Regions from separate parts of the Streptosporangium sp. NPDC000509 genome, predicted to be linked through region 3. Evidence: riboswitches for the same ligand, from Rfam matches in the RefSeq annotation. Region 3 holds a riboswitch; each other region holds the start of a gene.

Region 1 (7,593 bases), on a different contig from region 3:
GCCATGCGGGCGATCTTGGGGCGGAGGGCCTGGACCATGCGGGGGGTGAACGCCTTCGAGACCAGCCGCCGGAGCCTGGTGTGCACCGGCGGCTCGACGTCGAGCATCCCTGCCCTGATCACCCGCCAGAACGGGTCCTGGAACTCGGGGTCGTCCGGCCTGCCGAACTCCTGGTGCGAGGCCACGTGCAGGTAGGACCGGCCGAGCCTGCGGTCTCGCAGCAGCGCGTTGACGTCGGCGTGCCTCGCCACCAGCCATTGGCCGGTCGGCTCGAAGAAGCCGACCGGCCGCTCCCGCCTCAGCTCGTCGTAGACGTCGTAGGGGTGGGCGACGAATTCCGGATTCCAGGGATCAAAGCGCACGTAATCATCGTAATCCTGGTCAGGAGTCGGGCCGCTTGTCCGAATTTCCCTTTTTAGATGATTCATCCACTCCGTCCGCGGGACCGGTCTGGCTCGCCGGAACCCCCTGAGGCACCGCGACCGCCGACGCCTCCGAGCCGGCCCGGTGCGTAGGATCCACCGAGTCCTTCCGGTCCGTGCCGTCCACCGAGTCCGTACGACCCGCCTGGTCCTCGGCACCGTAGCGAGAACGCAGCTCGACCGGCTTACGCCTGCCCGCCTTGCCGCGCATCCGGATGTTCAGCAGCTCCACCAGCAGCGAGAACGCCATCGCGAAGTAGATGTAGCCCTTGGGGATGTGCTGCTCGAACCCCTCGGCGATGAGCACGACGCCGATCAGCACCAGGAAGGACAGGGCGAGCATCTTGATGCTCGGGTGCCGGTCCACGAAGCGGCTGATCGGCCCTGAGGCGATCAGCATCACGATGACCGAGACGATGACGGCCGCGATCATGACGCCCAGCTCGTCGACCATGCCGACCGCGGTGATCACCGAGTCGAGCGAGAAGACGACGTCGAGGATCATGATCTGGATGATCACCGAGGTGAAGGACGCCGACACCTTGCCCTCGGAGTGGTGGGAGTCCCCCTCCAGGCTGCTGTGCATCTCGTGGACGCTCTTGCCCAGCAGGAACAGGCCTCCGAGTATCAGGATCAGGTCGCGCCCCGATATCCCCTGCCCGAAGACCTCGAACATCGGCGTCGTGAGCCTCACCACCCACGACAGCGCGAACAACAGGAGGAGACGGCTGAGCAGGGCGACGGAAATACCGATCTTGCGTGCCCTGTCACGCTGCGCGGGCGGGAGCTTGCCCACCAGGATCGAGATGAAGATGATGTTGTCGATCCCCAGGACGATCTCCAGGGCGACAAGGGTGAAAAAACCTATCCATATCTCGGGGTTGGTGACCCAATCCATGGCCTTCTCCTTCTTCGGCCGATTTCTTCGGCCAACGCTCGAACGCGCGATCATCCAGCCGGCTTGACCTTCTTCGGCTGACTCCAGGACGACCGGGAAAGGCCCCGAGTTCCTTCCTTTCATCACAACTTCGCCGTCAATTCGCCGGACGCGCCCAGGCGCTCGCTCCCGCCCCGGACACCGGGTTGATCACCTTTCGGACTTGCGGGCCACCGCGGGACGTCGGTTATAGTGCCTCCGTAGGTCATGAGTGCCAGTGACAAGCCCCGGCTCGCTGGCCGGCAACCCTCGCGTCCGCGGCGGGGTGCCCCGGGTGAGGACCTGGTCCGGCACGAGGTGTGCCGGGCAAGCGCGGGCTCCAGGCACCTATGCCATGGGTTGGGGTCCGATGACCTCGAAGGAGCCATGGCGTGTCCACCCTCACGATCGGCACCCCCGCCACCCCCGTCACCCCGGCCACCACCGCCGTCCCCGAGACCCGCGCGTCCGGTGACCGGCCGATCCCGGCCGTGCTCGGCTCGGACCTGGAGGTCCCGGTCAGGGGCGGCAGGCTCGTCCGCTACGCCAACCTCGACTACGCCGCGAGCGCCCCCTGTCTGGAGCCGGTGAGCGCCGCCGTCGCCGCCGCGCTCCCGGCCTACTCCAGCGTCCACCGCGGCGCCGGGTACGCGTCCCAGCTGACCACGGCCCGCTACGAGCAGGCCAGGCACACGGTGCGGGCCTTCGTCGGCGCCCGCCCCGACGACTCGGTGATCTTCACCCGCAACACCACGGACGCGACCAACCTGCTGGCCCGCAGCCTGCCCGAGGGCACCACCACCGTGGTCTTCGACACCGAGCACCACGCCTCGCTGCTGCCCTGGGAGCGGGTCGTGCGGCTCGCGGCCCCCGCCTTCCCCGGTGAGGCCGTCCGCGCCGTCGACGACGCCCTCGCCTCGATCGACGGCCCCAAGCTGCTCGTCGTGACCGCCGCCTCCAACGTCACCGGGGAGCTGTGGCCGATCGCGGCGCTCGCCCACATCGCCCACCGCCACGATGCCCGCGTCCTCGTCGACGCCGCGCAGCTCGTCCCGCACCGCCGCCTCAACCTGACGGCCCTCGACCTGGACTACGTGGTCTTCTCCGGCCACAAGCTCTACGCGCCGTTCGGCACGGGCGCGCTGATCGGCCGTTCCGACTGGCTCGCCGACGCCGAGCCGTACCTGCGGGGCGGCGGCGCGGTGAAGGCCGTGAACGACGACGACACCGAGTGGCACGACGACCCGGAGGCGCGGCACGAGGCCGGAACCCCGAACGTGCTGGGCGCCATCGCGCTCGCCGCGGCCTGCGACGCGCTGTCCGCCACCGGCTGGACCCCGCTGGTCCGCGAGGAGGAGCACCTCCTCCGGCGCCTGAGGGCGGGCCTCGCGGGTGTCCCCGGCGTCCACGAGCTGTCCCTGTGGGGCCCGGACCACCCGCGCGTCGGCATCGTCTCCTTCGTGGTGGACGGCTTCACCGCCCGCGAGGTCGCCGAGGCCCTGTCCGGCGACTACGGCATCGGGGTCCGCGACGGCAAGTTCTGCGCCCACCCCTTCGTACGGCACCTGCTGGGCGCCAAGGACGGCGGCTGCGACGACGTCACCGCCTCCGCCGTCCGCGCCTCCATCGGCATCGGTACCACCTCCGAGCACGTCGACCGACTGATCGGCGCCCTGCGGGATCTTGTCTCGCGCGGCTGACGTGACAGCATGGCCCTATGACTGAAGGCGCGCGCCGTGAGCTGAGCGTGGGGATGGGGGCTGGAGCCGAGGCCGTACGGGGGGCGGACGGCAAGGAGCTCGCCACCGAGGACATGGTCCTCAACATCGGGCCGCAGCACCCGTCCACGCACGGTGTGCTGCGGCTGCGGCTCACGCTGGACGGGGAGCGGATCGGCTCCGCCGAGCCGATCGTGGGCTACATGCACCGGGGCGCCGAGAAGCTCTTCGAGGTGCGTGACTACCGGCAGATCATCGTGCTGGCGAACCGGCACGACTGGCTGTCGGCGTTCGCCAACGAGCTGGGCGTCGTGCTCGCGGTGGAGCGGATGCTCGGCATGGAGGTGCCGGCGAGGGCGGTCTGGACGCGCACGCTGATGGCCGAGCTCAACCGGGTGCTCAGCCACCTGATGTTCCTCGGCTCCTACCCGCTGGAGCTCGGCGCGATCACCCCGGTCTTCTACGCGTTCCGGGAGCGCGAGACCCTCCAGGCCGTGATGGAGGAGATCTCCGGCGGGCGCATGCACTACATGTTCAACCGGGTCGGCGGCCTCAAGGAGGAGATCCCCGCGGGGTGGACGGGCCGGGTCGCCCAGGCCGTGGCCGACGTGCGGCGGCGACTGCCCGACATCGAGAACCTGATCGCCGGCAACGAGATCTTCCTCGCCCGCACGCGCGGGGTGGGCGTCCTCGACCGCGAGACGATCATGCAGTACGGCGTGAGCGGCCCGATCGCCCGCGCCTCCGGCGTCGACCTCGACCTGCGCAGGGACGAGCCGTACCTCGCCTACGGCGAGGTGCCGGTGAAGGTCGTCACCCGGTCGGCGGGAGACTGCCACGCCCGGTTCGAGGTGCTGCTCGAACAGGTGAAGGTCTCCCTCGACCTGGCCGACGCCTGCGTGAAGCGGCTCGTCGACCTGCCCCCGGGGCCGGTCAACCAGCGCCTGCCCAAGGTGTTGAAGGTGCCCGAGGGCCACACCTACGCCTGGACGGAGAGCCCGCTCGGCCTCAACGGCTACTACCTGGTCTCGCGCGGGGAGAAGACGCCGTGGCGGATGAAGCTCCGCTCGGCCTCCTTCAACAACGTCCAGGTGCTGCGCGAGATGCTCCCCGGCCACCTGGTCTCGGACATGGTCGCCATTTTGGGCTCGATGTTCTTCGTCGTCGGCGACATCGACAAGTAAGGCACGGTTGCAACCGCATGATCGAATCCGGTGGAGACCAGGAGAGGGCGACCCCTGTACCCTCCACACCTCCTCCCGCGCCCTCCGCCTCGAAATCCCGGGAAACCCCCGGAACGCCAGGGACACCAGGAACCTCTGGGACTTCGGAAACCACCGAGAGCCGCTCCGGAAGCACCGCGCCCTCGGATTCCGTACCGGCCGAGGTACCTCCCGCCACGGACGGGCCGCGGCGGGACCGCTACGTCGACTGGCTGCGCGCGCTCAGCCTGATCGTCGTGGTCGTCTGGCACTGGGCGTTCACGATCCTGCAGTGGGGGCCCGACGGCCCCTCGCCGACGAGCCCGCTGGGCTTCACCTCGGGGCTGTGGATCCTCACCTGGCTGCTGCAGGTGCTGCCGCTCTTCTTCTACGTGGGCGGATACGTCCACCTCCTGTCGTGGAACCGGGCCTGCGAGCGCGGGGTCGGCATCGGCACCTTCGTGTGGCGGCGCATCCGGAGCCTCGCGATCCCCGCGCTCGCGCTCGCCGGGACCTGGATCGTGTTCGGTGTGATCGTGACGTGGGCGTTCGGGATCGAGTGGATGGGCCGCGTGGTCCTGCTCGTCATCAGCCCGCTCTGGTTCATCGGCGTCTACCTCGTGCTGATCGCCCTGCTGCCGATCTCGCTCTGGCTGCACCGGCACTACGACGTGCTCGCCCTGATCTGGCTGGCGGGGGCGGCGCTCGTCGTCGACGTGCTGCGGCTGCGCTACGGGTACGAGGCCGTGGGCTGGCTCAACATGATCATCGTCTGGGGACTCGCCCACCAGGCCGGATTCTTCTACGACCGGGTGGTGGCGCTTCCCCGCCGCTTCGACGTCGCCATCCTGTGGACCGGGCTGTTCGCCCTCTTCGGCCTGGTCTACTCGGGCATCTACCCCGGATCGATGGTGGGCGTTCCCGGCGACAAGCTGTCCAACATGGCGCCGCCCACCTTCGTCATCGTGGCCCTGCTGATCTTCCAGATCGGCCTGGTGGAGGTGCTGAGGCCGTCCATGGAACGCCTGCTCGTACGGCCCAGGTGGCAGCGCGTGAACGAGACGGTGAACCGGTTCGCGCTCCCGCTGTTCCTGTTCCACACGACCGGTATGGCGATCTGGGTGGCGCTCACCTGGTGGCTGGTGGGCAGCGGACCCGGCGAGAGGGTACGGCTGGACCTGTTCTGGTGGCTGGAGCGCCCTCTCGCCATCGCCGGAGCGCTGATCTGCACGCTTCCGGTCATCATGCTCTTCGGACGCCAGTGGACGGCGAGGCGCCGCTAGCGGCGTCTCAGCGCGCGGGGTCTCAGCGCTCGTCGCCCGCGGAGTCCTTGGGAACCCGGCAGCAGTGCTCCAGGTACAGGGCCGCGCAGACCAGCAGCACGCACGCCAGCAGCGACCCGCCGGTGATGAAGAAGTCCCTGCGGGGGACCTCCTGCTCCAGCATCTCCACCGTGTAGACGGTGAACCCGGCGAAGATCCCGCCGAAGACCGCGCCACCGAACGCGGAGGCCTTGGCGAGGGCGGCCAGACGGGCCACGGCGAGGGGCTCGACCGGCTCGGTGTCGGGCTTGCGCTCGATCCTGGCCTTCGTCATCCAGCCGGTGTAGAACTCGCCGATCGCGAGCAGCAGCACCGTCGGGATCGCCGTCCACGGCACGGTCGGCAGGGACGAGTAGAGCGGCCTGAGCAGCGCCCAGGTGAGGATCGCGAACACGATGAGAAGCCCGACGAGAACGCCGGGGCGGGTCGGCCTCACGCGGGCCCCCGCAGGATCAGGTCGGGACGCGGCCGTACGTAACCCTGGTCGAGACCGGCGAGCAGGTCGGCCACCCGGCGCCCGGACAGGACCGCCCCGGGATCGGCCCGCACCCAGGGGACCAGCACGAACGCGCGCTCGTGCGCTCTGGGGTGCGGCAGGGTGAGGTCGGGATCGTCCATCACGACGTCCCCCACGGTGATCAGGTCGATGTCCAGCGTGCGCGCTCCCCAGCGCTCCACCCGGACCCTGCCGAAGGTGTTCTCCACACTGTGAGCACGATCGAGGAGCGCCCGAGGTTCCAGCGCGCTCTCGGCGATCACCACCGCGTTGAGATAGGCGCCCTGTTCGGGACCGCCGACCGGGTCGGTCTCGTAGACCGGCGACACCGCGACGAACGTGAGATCCGGCTTCTCGAAGAGGACGTCGAGCGCGCCCTTCAGGGTCTCGAACCGGTCGCCCAGGTTGCCGCCGAGCGCCAGGACCACCCTCATGCCCGGCCCCGGGTGATCGTCACGATCACGTCGTCGAACGGCAGCGGGATCGGCGCGGCGGGTTTGTGCACGCTCACCTCCGCCACCTGGACGAGCTCGCGGGCGAGACAGACGTCGGCGAGGCGCTGGGCGAGGGTCTCGATCAGGTCGACCGGCTCGCCCCGCACGACCTCCGCAAGGTCCTCGGCGAGCTCGCCGTAGTGGACGGTCCTGGTCAGATCGTCCCCGGCCGCCGCCGGCGCCGTGTCGAGGAAGAGGGTGACGTCGACGACGAACTCCTGGCCGAGCTCCCGCTCCGCGGCCAGCACGCCGTGCCGGCCGCGCACCCGCAGCCCCTTCAGGCTGATCCGGTCGGCCGCGCCCGGCGGCAGGCCGTGCGCCGCGTCCCCGTACACGCCGGGGGCCGGACCTTCCAGCGGGTCTCGAAGCGAACCCTCGGCCGGGCCGCCGACCGGCTCGTCGGCCGGATCCCCGATCAGGTCGCTGACGGCGTCGTCGATCCGCAGGGGCGTCTCGGGGGACGAGGGGGTCTCGGCGTCGATCACGCGGCCTCCTCGTCCTCGTCCTCGTCGTCCCCCTGCAACACGGGCGAGCCGTGGTGCAGCCAGAGCCGCCACCCCGCCGACGTCCGCACGAAGGTGTTGCTCGCGACCACCTTGCCCGCCGCGAAGCTGGCGTCACCTTCGTCGCCGGCGGTGAGGATGTTCTCCTCGCAGGTGAGGATGGCGACGTCGCCCAGGACCATGACCCGGACGTCGGTCAGCACGAACTGGATGTAGGGCGTGTTGGCCATGATGAGCGCCCACGAGCGCAGCACCTCCTGCCGGCCGTTCACGATCGGCCAGCCGGGGTGGACACAGCTCACCTGCTCACCCTCGATGTCCTCGGCCCAGATCTCGGTCATCCTGTCGAGGTCGGCGTCCTCGATGGCGGTGTAGAACGCCTGGTTGACCGTTTCGACGGCGGTGGTGTCGACGCTCATGATCTCGCTCCCTGAACTGCGGCAGCCACACGGACGGCGTCCGCGTTCGGGCGGACGTCGTGCACGCGTACACACCAGGCCCCCGCCTGCGCGGCGAGCGC
Region 2 (7,593 bases), on a different contig from region 3:
ACCGGTGGCCTCGTCGCCGGAGAGCTCCAGCTTGTCGAACGCCTTCGCGCCGGCCTGCAGCAGCGCCACGCCACCGCCGGGGACGATGCCCTCCTCGACGGCCGCCTTCGCGTTGCGAACGGCGTCCTCGATGCGGTGCTTGCGCTCCTTGAGCTCGACCTCGGTCGCGGCACCGGCCTTGATGACGGCCACGCCGCCGGCCAGCTTGGCCAGACGCTCCTGGAGCTTCTCGCGGTCGTAGTCGGAGTCGGTGTTGTCGATCTCGGCGCGGATCTGGTTGACCCGGCCGGCGATCTGCTCGGCGTCACCGGCACCGTCGACGATGGTGGTCTCGTCCTTGGTGACGATGACCTGGCGGGCGCGGCCGAGCTGGTCCAGGGTGGTGGACTCCAGCTTCAGGCCGAGGTCCTCGCTGATGACCTGGGCACCGGTCAGGATGCCGATGTCGCCCAGCATCGCCTTGCGACGGTCACCGAAACCGGGTGCCTTGACCGCGACCGAGCGGAACAGGCCACGGATCTTGTTCACGACCAGGGTGGCCAGGGCCTCGCCCTCGACGTCCTCGGCGATGATCAGCAGCGGCTTGCCGGCCTGCACGACCTTGTCGAGAACCGGGAGCAGGTCCTTGTTGGCGGACACCTTGGAGTTGACGACGAGGATGTACGGGTCGTCGAGGACGGCCTCCATACGCTCCGGGTCGGTGACGAAGTACATCGAGGTGAGGCCCTTGTCGAAGCGCATGCCCTCGGTGAGCTCAAGCTCGAGACCGAAGGTGTTGCTCTCCTCGACGGTGATGACGCCTTCCTTGCCGACCTTGTCCATCGCCTCGGCGATCATCTCGCCGATCTGCGGGTCGCCCGCGGAGATGGACGCCGTGGAGGCGATCTGCGCCTTCGTCTCCACGTCCTTGGCGAGCTTGGACAGCTCCTCCGACACGCGCTCGACGGCGGCCTCGATGCCCTTCTTCAGGGACATCGGGTTCGCGCCGGCGGCGACGTTGCGAAGACCCTCGCGTACGAGAGCCTGGGCGAGCACGGTGGCGGTGGTGGTGCCGTCACCCGCGACGTCGTCGGTCTTCTTCGCGACCTCCTTGACGAGCTCGGCCCCGATCTTCTCCCACGGGTCTTCGAGCTCGATCTCCTTGGCGATGGAGACACCATCGTTGGTGATGGTGGGGGCGCCCCACTTCTTCTCCAGCACGACGTTACGGCCCTTGGGGCCGAGGGTCACCTTGACGGCGTCCGCGAGCTGGTTCATGCCACGCTCGAGACCGCGCCGGGCGTCCTCGTTAAACGCGATCATCTTGGCTGCCATACGGCTAACCTCCCAGAGAAAGGGTGGCTTACACCGGACCGAGCCGACGCCCGCGACGGCATGTGGGCCCACGACTCCGTTCGGCGGGCCCCATCGCCTCGATCCAGGATTGGCACTCTCTATGCGTGAGTGCCAAGAATCTGTTTAGCACTCTACCCCGACGAGTGCAAGCCGCGCCCCGTTGACCTGGGCCGCGCGTGGGACGATCTTCAGCTTCACGTCACGTCCGCGAAGATCCCGCGTCACGTCGGCGTACGCGATACGTCATCATCGGCGTCATTGGGGCCTTTGGGGGCACTGTCGGGCACTGGCGGGCACTGGCGTCATTGCCGTTGTTGGCGCATGCCCGAACGACACGAACGCCCGGCTCGCCGGATGAGGGCGAGCCGGGCCTGGGCGGTGGGGGTTCAGCGGACCGCGACACCTCGGGACCCGCCGGATCCTCCCTGCGAATTCATGAAACGGCCGCGTCAGACCGCCCGGACGGATTCCGCCTGGGGACCCTTCTGCCCCTGGGTGATCTCGAACTCGACCCGCTGCCCCTGCTCCAGGGCGCGGTAGCCATCCATCATGATCGCGGAGTAATGGACGAACACATCCTTACCACCGTCTACCGCGATGAAGCCGTAGCCCTTGTCCGCGTTGAACCATTTGACGGTGCCCTGCGCCACTTGCGACTCCTCTTACTGGTCTTAAAGGACGACGCCCATTCCTCTCGCGAAGTCCCCAATCTCCGGGGCGGACTTCGCCACGTCGATCGTTCCGACCATACCTGTGGGAAGCGGTCGGGCAACAGAGTCAAGCACCAAACTACCTCTTTACGAGAGCTTTTATCACGAGGAGAAAGTTTCATCATCACTACTAGTTAGTCAGGGGTTACATTATTCGTGCACGCGACAAATATGAGCTTCTGTCATAAAACACGGCACCCGCCCGGCCGGAGCCGGGCGGGTGCCGTGGATTCGCGGGTTCCCCTGGGGATGACGCGGTGCGACGCGAGGCGGTCAGGGCCGCGTCAGGACGGAGGAGTCAGCCTCCGGCCACCGCCGGGATGATGGAGATCTGAACACCGGAGGGCGTCGCCGTGTCGAGGTTGTCGGCGAAACGGACATCCTCATCCCCCACGTAGACATTGACAAAACGTCGGATCTTTCCCGATTCATCGAGAATCCGGGCACCGATCCCCGGGAAGTCCGCGTCGAGCTTCTGAAGAACATCGCGCAGGGTCTCGCCTTCTCCGTTCACCTCGGCGGCACCATCGGTGCAAGTCCGGAGAATCGTCGGAATCCGCACAGAAACGCTCATAATTCAGTACCTTTCACGATTTCTAGGCGATAGCCGCACGGAATGCGTCAAGAGAGGGTCGAATCACTGCGGTCGGGCGCGCCTCCGCGGCCACCGCGTCCAGGGTCTTGAGACCGTCGCCGGTGTTGAGGACCACGGTCTCGGCGTCGGGGTCGAGCGTGCCCGAGGCGACCAGCTTGCGCAGCACCCCGACGACGACGCCTCCCGCCGTCTCGGCGAAGATGCCCTCGGTCCTCGCCAGCAGCCGGATCGAGTCGACGATCTCGGCGTCGGTGACGTCCTCGACCGCGCCGCCGGTGCGGCGGGCGATGTCCAGGACGTACGGCCCGTCGGCCGGGTTGCCGATCGCGAGCGACTTGGCGATCGTGTCCGGCTTGACCGGCCGGATCACGTCATGACCCGCCTTGTAGGCGGCCGAGACCGGGGAGCACCCCTCGGCCTGGGCGGCGAAGATCTTGTACGGCCTGTCCTCGACCAGGCCGAGCGCGATCAGCTCCTTGAAGCCCTTGTCGATCTTCGTGAGCTGCGAGCCGGAGGCGACCGGGATGACGATCTGGTCGGGAAGACGCCAGCCGAGCTGCTCGGCGATCTCGTAGGCGAGCGTCTTGGACCCCTCCGCGTAGTACGGCCGGAGGTTGACGTTGACGAAGCCCCACTGGTCGCCCAGCTCGTCGCCGATGAGCTCGGAGCAGAAGCGGTTCACGTCGTCGTAGGTGCCCTCGATGCCGATGAGCCTGCCGCCGTACACGGAGGCCATGACAATCTTGGCCTGCTCCAGGTCGGAGGGGATGAACACGCAGGCGTCCAGCCCGGCCCGCGCGGCGGCGGCGGTCACGGCGCCGGCGAGGTTGCCCGTGGAGGAGCAGGAGAGGGTGTGGAAACCGAAGTTGCGTGCCGCCTCGACGGCGATGGCCACCACGCGGTCCTTGAAGGAGTGGGTGGGGTTGCCGGAGTCGTCCTTCACGTGCAGCGAGCGGATGCCCAGCTCGCGGGCGAGGTTGCCGGCGTTGACGAGCTTGGTCCAGCCGGGCGCCATGTTGGGCTTGGCGGCCACGTCCTCGGGGACGGGCAGCAGCGAGCGGTAGCGCCAGATGTTGGTCGGCCCCTCGGCGATCCGCTCCCGGGTCACACGCCCGAAGTCGTACGCGATCTCAAGGGGCCCGAAACACTCGCTACACGCGAAGCTGGGGCCGAGGTCGTAGCGGGCACCGCACTCCCGGCAGGACAGCGCCACGGCGGGGCCGAAGCGCCGGTCGCGCGCGCCGTCGGCACGAGCGGAGGAGGTGGTGTTCTCAGTGGTTGCGAGCGCCATGAAGCGAGGCCTTTCCCTCATCTTCGTCTGGACCACCCTGGTCACAGACCGGAATTGGCACCTGTCCCGGTCGACCTCGTTCAGATCACGGGTCGTGAACCGGGATGGTTGCCGGGGCTTCGCAGGGCCGGTCCCTCCACCCCTCTGGATGAGCAGATATTCAGTTGGAAACCTGACGCGCAGGTCTTGAGCACTCTACCTCGCCCCACCGTCCTCCTGACTTCGTGTCTCACTGTGCGAGATACGGCGTGTTATCCAGCGGACAACCGGAACCGGGCCGCCGACCGCGAGACACGCGGCGGGCACCACGCACAAGCGGGTGAGGCCCCCGCCAGGCGGGGGCCTCACCCCTTCGGGTCAGCGCCGGACACGGCCCGCCGAAGGTGCCTGGGAACGAGTCACGGCACCCTGAATCCGAGGGTGTAGGAGCCGGAGCCGGCTGCGGCGACCACCCGATATCGGTAGTAGCCTGCCGTGCCGGTGTAGGAGATTTTCTCGTTGGCGCCTGGGCCGTCAGAGGTGGCGACGGCCGCCCAGCTCCTGCCGTCCCACTTCTGCAGATACAGGTCGAAGTCGCTGCCTTCAGCGGTCAGACAGGCGGAGTGGACGCCCCCCGTGGTTGACCTGTAGTAACGGCCCTTGGGCTGGTAGGCGGTCGCGCCGTTGGCGAGGGTGCCGGTGTAGGTGTTCGGGAAGCCGGTGCAGGTGCCCAAGACCGGCGGTGGCTGATTGCCCGCGACGGTCCTCAAGGTCAGGCCGTAGGCGGTGAGGATCGGGCCGACCGGCTGGAAGTAGGTGGTGCCCCCCTGGTCGCAGTCGCCGGAGCCGCCGGAAGTGACACCCTGGGCCTGGTCGATGGAGATGAAGGAGCCGCCCGAGTCCCCTGGCTCGGCGCAGACGCTGGTGCGGGTCACCCCGGAGACGGTGCCCTGGGGATAGGTGACGCTGGCGCCGCGCTGCTGGATGAGGCCGCAGTGCCAGCCGGTGGTGGAGCCGGACCGGCAGACCGAGGCCCCCTCGATGGCGGGCGTGGCTCCGGCGACGGACACGACGCCGCCCTGGCCGTTGTCCACCGACGGGGTGGGGGTCCAGTCGGCGTTGACCATGACCCAGGAGTAGTCGTTGCCGGGAAAGGTCGACGCCTGGAAGACACCCTGGGGGGCTCGGTTGAAGCCGGTGGTGGTGTCGCCGGCCTTTCCACAGTGGCCCGCGCTGACGAAGCCCGGTTGGGTGCCCTTGAGCACGGGGAAGCCGATCGAGCAGCGGCTGGTGGAACCGATGTAGTAGGCGTTGCCGCCCACCAGGTCGTACAGGGGCAGAGGAGCCTCGGCGGTGGGCACCACCTGCACCGCGTCCTCGTCCACGTCACTGTCCAGGACGACGCCCTCGGCCGCCTCGGGGTTCAGGGAGAGGACGAGTACTTTGTTCCTTTTCACGTCGACATAACGCACACTCGCCACGTGCCGCGAGAAATCCGGGGAGAGGTCGAGCTTCGTCTTGATCTCGTTGAGCTCCGCCAGCGACCTGGGGACGACCTGGGCCTCGGAGCCCGCCGCGAGGATCGAGGGGACATCGGTGCCACTGGTGGTGGCCGTTATCAGAGTGTCCGCGGTGGTTCCCCGAAGCCAGACGCCGCCGAAACGGGGACCGAGTCTTTCGGCCATCCGCAACGCGATCGGGGTGAGGCGGGCCTCGTTGAGCAGGCGTTCGCGAGCCTCGGCCGGGGTCAGCCGGAGGTCGCGCTCAAGCGCCTTCAGCATGCCGGGCGGCGGTTTCAGCGCGGCCGAAACGATCGGTACGGCCGCGTCGGCGGACGGGATGGCGCGCGTGGCCGGGGCACCCGCCACCTGACGCTCGGCTCCGGCCGGTACGGCGGCCAGGGCGAGCGCGGTCGCGGTCAGGGCGCATGATGCGATGAGGACGTGTCTGCGGGACATGTGGGTTCTCCTCGACCTTTGCCTGTGAAGCGCGAGGGGAGATCACCGCATGTCACCCATTGATCACGTGACGCGGGCAACGCCACTTTAGATCAGACAAGGCCGCCGAAGCCGCGTACCACGCGGAAGGTGTTCGCGAACGGTTCCCACCGGCCCCGGCCCTTCCAGAACCGGACTCCCCTCCCAAACCGGGCGTCCGAGATCAGACCCGGGCCGGACGGACTCCATTGCCCGGTTCGGTGTCGATCCTCACGACCCGCGTGTCCGGCACCGGATAACGATGCCGGACGTCGACTGGCCGTAATCGGGCAAAGAGGTCAGGGCAGTCGGGACGAAGCAGCCCGGGGGTCGAGACCGGGATCAGAAGCCGTAGGCGTCGCCCAGGGCTCCCTGGACGTATTTGCGCGCCTGGTGGATGCGCGACTTCGCGGTGCCCAGCGGGATCCGGAGCTGCTCGGCCACCTCGTTGTAGTCGAGCTGGCAGATGTCACGCAGCACCAGCGCCTGGGCGAGCTCCGGCTTCTCGGCCTCCAGCGCCTCCATCGCGTCGAGCAGGTCCAGCCGGGACCCGGCGATCACGCTCACCCGGGCGACGTCCGGCTTCTGCAGCGGCAGCTCGTCCGAACTCTGCTCGGCGGCGCGGCGCTTCAGCGAGCGATAGGTGGTCCTCGCGCAGTTGGCGGTCACGATGTGCAGCCAGGTGCTGAACCGGGCACGCCCCTCGAAACGGCCGATGTTGCGCGCCACCGCGAGCAGGGTGTCCTGGCAGGCCTCCTCGGCGTCCTGCCTGAAGGGAAGGATCCGGCCGCAGTGCCTGAGCACGGCGGGCTCGATCCGCCTCAGCAGCTCACCGAGCGCGCGGTGGTCGCCCTGGGCGGCCGATCGGGCCAGGTCCTCGGTCGTCTCGTCCAGCGCCATCACGGGCCCCCATCAGCGGTCACGGTCGCTGGACATCCTATGGTCCGGCCCTCGGACGGCGCCCCTCCCCTCCTCCCTGCCAAAGCCCTCCCCTTCTTGCCGCCAAAAAGGTGATACGTCGAGCCTCATCACTTCACCTGCCGACAAGAGCTGACACAATTCGTTGAACACCGTTCTTTCGATGACCCGAAGGGCGAGGACACCCCGCTGCGGTGCCGGTTAACCTTCGAAAACAGGCGTGTCCCCAGCCAGTGAAGGGATCTCATGAGCGCGATCCTGGTGGCCTCCAATCGCGGCCCCGTCTCCTTCACCCTCTCCGAGGACGGCTCACTGTCCATGCGCAGAGGGGGTGGCGGCCTGGTCTCCGGCCTGTCGGAGGTCGCGAGGGACGTCAACGCCCTGTGGGTCTGCGCGGCGCTGTCCGACGGCGACCGAAGCGCCGTGCGGCTCGCGCCCGGTGGCCGGCTCGACCAGGCGGGCTACGACACCGGGACGGTGCGGATGCTCGACATCCCCCCGGCGACCTTCCACCGCGCCTACAACGCGGTCGCCAACTCCACCCTGTGGTTCGTCCACCACCTCCTCTACGACACCCCCAACCGGCCGCACTTCGACGCCAGGTTCCGCAGGGAGTGGGAGTCGTACCAGGCCTACAACGAGGCGTTCGCGATGGCGCTGGCCGAGGAGGCCCCGCACGGGGCGCGGGTGATGGTGCAGGACTACCACCTGAGTCTCGCCCCGGCGATGCTCAGGGGGGAGCGCCCCGACCTGCGGGTGGCGCACTTCTCGCACACGCCGTGGGCCCCG
Region 3 (7,593 bases):
GGCGGAGGGGCGTTCCTGGGCGGGCACGTGGCCGCCAGCACCGTGCGCAACCTCACCTCGCTCGTCATCGTGTTCGTCGTCGCGTTCCTGCTCGGCTTCCGGGCGGACGCGGACCTGGCGGGCTGGGCCGCGGCGGCGGGCATCCTGGTGGTGTTCGTCCTGGCCGTCTCCGCGGTCTCGGCCGTGGTCGGCCTGCTGGCCAGGACGCCGGAGGCCGCGGGCGGCTTCACCTTCGTGGTGATGTTCCTGCCCTACCCGAGCAGCGCCTTCGTTCCGGTCCACACCATGCCCACGTGGCTGCACGGGTTCGCGGAGAACCAGCCGGCCACGCCGATCATCGAGTCCGTGCGTGGCCTGCTGCTCGACAGGCCCGTGGGGAGCGACCCGTGGAAGGCGCTGGCCTGGTGCGGTGGTTTCCTACTGGTCTCGGCGCTGCTGTCCGGCAGGTTGTTCCGCGACCGCGCCCGCTGAGGTATCCGGAGGGGACGCGCTCAGCTGACCAGGGTGAGCCAGTGCGGCGCGTCCCCGAAGGGGGCGGTGCGGGTGGTGACCGCCTCCATCAACCAGGCGGCCGAGGCGCGGGCGCTCTCGACCACGTCGGGCGGGTAGGCGTACCTGACCCGGTGCTCCTCGAACTCGTCCTCGTCGTCCAGGAAGACCCGGCTCCGGCGGCCCTTCAGCAGGTTCTCGCGGACCCTGATCACGTCGAGGTCGAGGTCGATCATGGTGACCTGGCCGTCGCTCCACCGCGGCACCGTGGAGATGTCGCAGTAGATCTCGTGCTTGTGCGGTGCCGTGTTGAACGCGGCCGTCCACCAGGCGTCGCGGGGGAAGAGCATCACGAACGGATGCGGCCAGGCGACCGCGGGGCCGTCGCCCTTGTGGCCGCTGGAGTTGGCCACGCAGCCCGTCCACACCCCGTGCTCGTCCTCGCCGAGCAGCAGGCCGCGGTGGTGCCAGTGCAGTGACCCGTCGTACTTGCGGTAGACCACGTTCACGCTCTCATAGGACATTCCCCGACATTAAGGCTTGACAGAGATCTATGTATTTCCTACCTTCTAAATAGGTTAAGAGTGTCAGTGCGAAGCCCCGGCTGGCTGACCGGCAACCCTCGCACCGCGGCGGGGTGCCCCCGGGGGAGACCAGGCGGCACGGTGGGCGTGCCGCAAGCGCGGACCCCCTCACCGGGGTCACCACGACATGTCCGGGAGCGTCAGATGCCGAAGAGCAGCACACTGAACTACGCCAGCCCCGTCGACCTCGACACCCACGGCCACTACCGGCCCGGTGGCAGGTCCGGCCTGCGCTACCCCTTCACCGGGCGGATCGGCACAACCGCCTTCCCCGCCGAGCCGGGGCGCTACCACCTCTACGTCGCGGCCGTCTGTCCCTACGCGCAGCGCGCCGCCATCGTGCGCTCCCTCAAGGGACTCCAGGACGTGGTCTCGCTCTCCTACGTCGACGACGAGCGCGACGGACGCGGGTGGGCGTTCCGCGAGCGGCGCGGGGCCGACCCGGTCAACGGCTTCACCACCCTGCGGCAGGCGTACGAGGCGACCGAGCCCGGCTTCGACGGGCACGTCTCGGTGCCGGTCCTGTGGGACAGGACGAGCGGTCGCATCGTCAGCAACAACTTCCCCGACATCACGATCGACCTCGCCACCCGGTTCGGCGGTGACCCCGAGGCCGACCTCTACCCCGAGGAGCTCAGGCCGGAGATCGACGAGCTCAACACGAGGATCTACGAGATCGTCAACACGGCGGCGGGCCGCGTGGCGTCGGCCACCACCGAGAGCGCGTACACCGAGGCGCGCGCAGAGGTGATCGCCTTCCTGGACGAGCTGGACGACCGGCTGACCGACCGCAGGTACCTGTTCGGCTCGGGAATCACCGAGGCGGACGTACGGCTCTGGCCGACCCTGCTCCGCTTCGACCTGAGCGACAACCCGGCGGCCAGGATCAGCGAGCGCCCGCTGACCGCCTTCACCAACCTGTGGGCCTACGCCAGGGACCTGTACGCCCACCCCGCCTTCCGCGAGAACACCGACTTCACCGTCATCTCCCCCCGGCACGGCGAGACCGACACCTGGCGTGTCCCGGTCGAGCCGCTGTACGCCGACTGGGACGAGCCGCACCGCAGAGCCGCCGTATGAGCGCCTCGATCGCCGTCGTCGGCGCGGGACCGACGGGCACCTGCCTGGTGGAACGGATCTGCGCCAACGCCGCCGACCTGCTCGGCTGGCCTTCGCTGGACGTCCACGTGATCGACCCCCATCCGCCGGGCGGCGGGCGCGTCTGGCGGCGCGACCAGCCGGACCTGCTCTGGATGAACTCCACCGCGGCCGACGTGACGCTCTTCACCGACGAGTCGGTGCGGTGCGAGGGACCGATCCGCCCGGGACCCACGCTGGCCGAATGGCTCGGCGGAGACCCCGGCAGGTTCGCCACCCGCCCCGCGCAGAGCGACTACCTCTCCCACGTCTTCCACCGCGCGGTGGCGACCGCGCCGCGCGGCGTCCGGGTGCACGTGCACGCCACCCGCGCCGTCGACCTCGCCGACGTCCCCGGCGGCCAGGCGGTGAGGCTGGAGGACGGCAGGACGATCGAGGTCGACGCGGTGATCCTCGCCCAGGGCCACGGCGACGTGACCCCGACGAGCGAGGAGGGCACGCTGGCCCGCCTCGCCACACGTACGGGGCTGCGCTACCTGCCCACCGGCTACGCGGCGGACCTCGACCTGGACGGCGTCCCCGCGAGGGAGCCGGTGATCGTACGGGGGATGGGGCTCGCCTTCGTCGACCTGATGGTGCTGCTCACCTCGGGCCGGGGCGGCCGGTTCGTCCGCGAGTACGACGGGGAGCTCGTCTACCTGCCCAGCGGGCGGGAGCCCCTCCTGCACGTGGGCTCGCGGCGCGGGGTGCCGTACCACTCCAAGACCGGCTACCCCTTCAAGGGCGCCCGCCCGCCGGTGCCGCGCTTCCTCACCCGCGAGGCGCTGGGCGAGGGACCGTGGGACTTCCGCAAGGACGTGTGGCCGCTGGTCGCCAAGGAGCTGGCCTTCGCGTACTACCACGAGCTCATCACCGCCCACCCCAAGCGCGTCAAGCTGGGCTGGGAGGAGTTCGAGGAGGGCTTCGCGGCCGAGGAGTGGCGCAGCCTCGGGATGCGCAAGCTGATCCGCCAGGCCGTGCCCCGGCACCCGGACCGGCTCGACTTCGACCGGCTCGACCGGCCGCTGGACGGCATCCGGTTCGGCGACCACGCGGGCCTGCAGAAGTGGATGCACGGCTATCTCGCCGTCGACCTGGAGCGGCGCTCCGACCCCGCGCACAGCGCCGACCACGCCATGATCCTCGGACTGCTCTCCGTCTACGGCGTCCTCGCCGAGCTCGGCATCTCCGACCCGTGGTTCGGCGGCTTCTTCAGCTACGTCGCGAGCGGCCCGCCGGGACCCCGGCTGGAGGAGATGCGTGCCCTGGCCAGGGCCGGGGTGGTCACCTTCCTCGGCGCGAACCTCAAGGTCGACCACCACGAAGGACGCTGGCGGGCACAGAGCCCCACCGTGCCCGGCGGCGTCGCGGCCGGCACACTCGTCGAGGCCCGGCTGCCCGCACCCAGCGTGAGCCGGGCCGTCGACCCGCTCATCGGCGCGCTCCGCGACCGCGGCGAGCTCGACGAGGAGTCGGGCCTGGTGAACGTGCGGACCGCGGACCGCCGCCTGCTCGACAGGTCAGGCAGCCCGCACCCCCGCAGGTTCGCCCTCGGCCCGTGGGTCGTGGGCGGCAGGGCCACCGCCGGTTTCGCCAGGCCCCGCCTCAACGCCCCGCTCTTCCGCCACGCCGACGCCCTCGCCCGGATCGTGCTCTCCGAGGCCGCCGGAACCCAGATCAGACGGCACGTCGCGTGAACCATTCCGATCGCCATACCCGGCGTGTCGTCGAGCCGGCCGGACGCGCCGTACCGAACAACGCCGCACAACACGCCGTACAGAACAACGTCGTACAGAACGCCGTGCGGAAGCACGCCGCGGAGAAGCACGTCGTACAGAAGCGCAAGGAGAAGAACGTGAAGTTGCGATGGGGCGCCCTGACGCTCGCCGGAGTGCTGGCGCTCGCGGCGTGCGGAGCCGAGAGCGGGGCCCCGAGCGCGAAGGCCGGTGCGGACGGCGGTGGCGACGGAGGGTCGCTCGTGTGGGCGGTGGAGACACAGCCCATCACCTTCAACCCGCACCAGTGGGGCCAGAACAAGGCCCGCCTCCTGGTCCACAACCAGTTCGACGCACTGATCGCCCGGGGCGGGAACGGTGAATTCCTTCCCTGGCTGGCCACGTCCTGGAAGGTCTCGGAGGACGGCCTGACCTACACCTTCGAACTTCGCGACGACGTCACCTTCCACGACGGCGAGAAGTTCGACGCCGCCTCGGTGAAGGCGAACCTCGACCAGCTCGTCTCACCCGGCTACAACGCCGCGCTCAGCGCCATCCAGCTGCGCAACTTCGAGAAGGCCGAGGCGACCGCGCCGTACACCCTGAAGGTCACGCTCAAGGCCCCCGACGGACTGTTCCTCGACTTCCTCTCCTCCCCGTACGCGGGCCAGGTCTCCCCGAAGTCGCTGAAGAACGCGAAGGACCTCAAGGCGGGCGGCGTCGACGTGGTCGGCACCGGACCGTTCATCCTCGACCGGTTCACCCCCGGCCAGGAGGTCCACTACAAGCGCAACCCCGACTACAAATGGCCGCCCACCGGCGCCGCCCACCAGGGGCCGGCGCACCTGGCCGAGATCACCTACCGCTTCCTGTCCGAGGCGGCGGTACGGGTCGGCGCGCTCACCTCCGGGCAGGTGCAGGTGATCGAGGGCGTGCCCGCCACCGAGATCGGCCTCATCAAGAGCGACCCCGAGCTGAAGCTGGAGACCAGCCTCAACTCCGGAAGCGCGTTCTCCTACTACTTCAACGTCTCCCGTCCGCCGTTCGACGACAAGCGGGTCCGCGAGGCCTTCCGCGACGCCGTCGACGTGGACGCGGTGCTCAACTCCGTCTACCAGGGCACCGCCAAGCGGGCCTGGAGCGTCATCGGCCAGGGCAGCCCGCAGTTCTACGACCCCTCCCTGGAGAAGACCTTCGGTAACGACCCCGAACGGGCCAACCGGCTGCTCGACGAGGCGGGCTGGAAGGAACGCGACGCCGAGGGCTTCCGGGTCAAGGACGGCAAGCGGCTCACCGTGCGCACCGTCAACGCCGCGCCGTTCGTCCGCGACCGCCGCGACGTCCTCGCCCAGGCCGTCCAGGCGGCCGTCAAGCAGAGCGCCGGGATCGACTTCCAGGTCAAGATCGTCGATCAGGGCACCGCGCAGAAGGCCGTCGAGGACAACGAGTACGAGATCTTCGAGAACTCGCGCGGCGACACCGACGCCGGGGCTGCGCTCAACCTGATCCTGGCGAAGGACGCCGCGATCAACCGCACGAAGTTCGGGAGCGCCGAACTGGACAAGCTGCTCGCCGACGCGTCGGCCGCCTCCGACGTCGCCAAGCGCAAGGAGCTCTACGCGAAGGTGCAGAAGACCGTGATCACCGACGAGGCGCTCCTGCTCCCGCTCTACGTTCCCGCCGACCAGATCGCCTACAGCGCCTCGGTCACCGGGATCACCTTCGAGCCGGTCTCCGGCACCCCCAACGGTGCTTACGACATCCGGATAGGGACGTGAGCACCCTTTCACTCACCCGGCGGCGGGGGCTGGCCGCCGCCGGGTGGCTCGGCCCGGTGGCCCGGCGGCTCGGAGCGGGCGTCGCCGTGCTCTGGGCCGCCGCCACCGCGGCCTACCTCGCCCTGCTGCTCGCCCCCGGCGACACGATCGACGTGCTCGTCGGCGACGGCCTCGACACCCCCGAGCGGCGGGCGGAGATCATCGCCGAGTGGGGGCTGGACCGCTCCCCGCTCCAGCAGTACGGCGACTATCTGCTCCGCCTGCTCCAGGGAGACCTGGGCCGCTCCTACATCCTGCAGCGCGGCGTCGGCGACGTCCTCGCCTCCCAGATCGGGCCGACGATCCAGCTCGCGCTCACCGCAGCCCTCCTCGGGGTCGTCCTCGCCCTGCTGCTCGCCCTGACCACCGCGGGCCGCCGCCCCTGGCTCGGCGGCCTGGTCGGACTGTCGGAGCTGGTCACCGTCTCGGTCCCGCCGTTCCTCATCGGCATCCTGCTGCTCGCCGTCTTCTCCTTCACCCTCGGCTGGTTCCCCGTCTCCGGGGACAGGGGACTCGCCTCCCTGGTACTGCCCGGACTCGCGCTCGGGCTGCCGATCGCGGGAGTGCTCGGCCAGGTGCTCCGCGAAGGGCTGGAACGGGCACTTGAGGAGCCGTTCGCGGTGACCGCCCGCTCGCGCGGCATCACCGAGTGGCGGCTCGTCGCCCGGCACGCCCTGCGTCACGCGCTGCTCCCCGCCGTCACCCTCACCGGCTGGTTCGTCGGCTTCCTGCTCGGCGGAGCGATCATCGTGGAGGCCGTGTTCGGCCGACCCGGGCTCGGCCAGGTCACCGTCGGCGCGGTGAACAGCAAGGACATGCCGCTGGTGATGGCGGTCGTGCTGATATCCGCCCTCGCCTACGTGACGGTCAGCACGATCGTCGACCTCGCCTACCTCGCGATCGACCCCCGCCTGAGGAGGAGCCGATGACGACCCCGTCGCGCGAAGAGCCGGTGACGGTTCCACCGGCGGTTCCACCGACGGTTTCGCCGAGGTCGGAGCCGACGGTGGTCCCGTCGCGGGAGGCGCCCTCGCCGTACCACCCGAGGAGGAGCCGATGACGACGGTCACGGAGGTCCCGGGTGTCGAGACCGCCGACCCCGCCCCGGCCGGGCGCGGGTACGGCCTCAGCGCGCCGCCGGTCGCACCGCTGCTGTTCCTGGCGGTCGCCGCCGTCGCCGCCATGGCGCCGAGCCTGCTCACCGGCGTCGACCCGCTCGCCGCCGACCCGCTGAACGCGCTCGCCGGGCCGAGCGCCGAGCACTGGTTCGGCACCGACCACCTCGGCCGCGACGTGCTGTCGCGCGTCGTCCACGGCGCGGGACACTCGCTGAGCATCGGCGCCGCCGCCGTACTGCTCGCCGCGGGGGCCGGAACCCTGCTGGGCGTCCTGGCGGGACTGTCCCCCCGCTACGTCGACGAGCTGCTCAGCCGCCTGTTCGACGTCGTGGCGACCTTCCCCGAACTGCTGCTCGCCCTGCTGGTCATCGCGATCACCGGCCCCGGCACCGGCAACGTGATCCTCGCGATCGGCATCGCGCAGATCCCCAACTACGCCCGGGTGATCCGCGCCCAGACGTTCGTGGTGCGCCGCTCCGGCTACGTCGAACAGGCGGTCACCTTCGGCCTGGCCAGACCGATACTGGTCGCCCGCCACGTACTGCCCAACGTGCTCGGCCCTCTGCCGGTGCTCGCCACGATCGGCATGGGCACCGCCATCATCGCCACCTCGGGGCTCAGCTTCCTCGGCATGGGCCCGCAGCCGCCCAGCCCGGAGTGGGGTTCGATGCTGTCCGAGGCCCGCAACTACCTGCGCGTCGCCTGGTGGAGCGTGCTCTTCCCCGGCCTCGCC

What was found. A riboswitch is a leader RNA that binds a small molecule or an ion and turns the genes downstream of it on or off. The one in region 3 is predicted to bind S-adenosylmethionine.
Region 1: another riboswitch for S-adenosylmethionine. It lies ahead of ACFY3D_RS11250 (aminotransferase class V-fold PLP-dependent enzyme); the one in region 3 lies ahead of ACFY3D_RS17365 (glutathione S-transferase C-terminal domain-containing protein).
Region 2: another riboswitch for S-adenosylmethionine. It lies ahead of thrC (threonine synthase); the one in region 3 lies ahead of ACFY3D_RS17365 (glutathione S-transferase C-terminal domain-containing protein).

Annotation. Positions count from the first base shown of each region.
Region 1 is NZ_JBIAYX010000005.1:104,849-112,441, reverse strand. Features, by position in the region: gene ACFY3D_RS11260 (cytochrome P450) at 1-362, opposite strand, end outside; gene ACFY3D_RS11255 (TerC family protein) at 382-1,320, opposite strand; SAM riboswitch class IV at 1,563-1,678, shown strand; gene ACFY3D_RS11250 (aminotransferase class V-fold PLP-dependent enzyme) at 1,731-3,038, shown strand; gene ACFY3D_RS11245 (NADH-quinone oxidoreductase subunit D) at 3,056-4,240, shown strand; gene ACFY3D_RS11240 (acyltransferase) at 4,258-5,541, shown strand; gene ACFY3D_RS11235 (DUF3180 domain-containing protein) at 5,564-6,016, opposite strand; gene folK (2-amino-4-hydroxy-6-hydroxymethyldihydropteridine diphosphokinase) at 6,013-6,510, opposite strand; gene folB (dihydroneopterin aldolase) at 6,507-6,881, opposite strand; gene ACFY3D_RS11220 (nuclear transport factor 2 family protein) at 7,052-7,492, opposite strand; gene folP (dihydropteroate synthase) at 7,489-7,593, opposite strand, start outside.
Region 2 is NZ_JBIAYX010000028.1:26,189-33,781, reverse strand. Features, by position in the region: gene groL (chaperonin GroEL) at 1-1,314, opposite strand, end outside; gene ACFY3D_RS36330 (cold-shock protein) at 1,785-1,985, opposite strand; gene ACFY3D_RS36325 (MoaD/ThiS family protein) at 2,344-2,619, opposite strand; gene thrC (threonine synthase) at 2,642-3,931, opposite strand; SAM riboswitch class I at 3,946-4,086, opposite strand; gene ACFY3D_RS36315 (S1 family peptidase) at 4,330-5,868, opposite strand; gene ACFY3D_RS36310 (RNA polymerase sigma factor) at 6,229-6,786, opposite strand; gene ACFY3D_RS36305 (trehalose-6-phosphate synthase) at 7,051-7,593, shown strand, end outside.
Region 3 is NZ_JBIAYX010000008.1:324,580-332,172, forward strand. Features, by position in the region: gene ACFY3D_RS17355 (ABC transporter permease) at 1-471, shown strand, start outside; gene ACFY3D_RS17360 (DUF402 domain-containing protein) at 492-1,013, opposite strand; SAM riboswitch class IV at 1,066-1,178, shown strand; gene ACFY3D_RS17365 (glutathione S-transferase C-terminal domain-containing protein) at 1,218-2,153, shown strand; gene ACFY3D_RS17370 (FAD/NAD(P)-binding protein) at 2,150-3,907, shown strand; gene ACFY3D_RS17375 (ABC transporter substrate-binding protein) at 3,904-5,703, shown strand; gene ACFY3D_RS17380 (ABC transporter permease) at 5,700-6,671, shown strand; gene ACFY3D_RS17385 (ABC transporter permease) at 6,799-7,593, shown strand, end outside.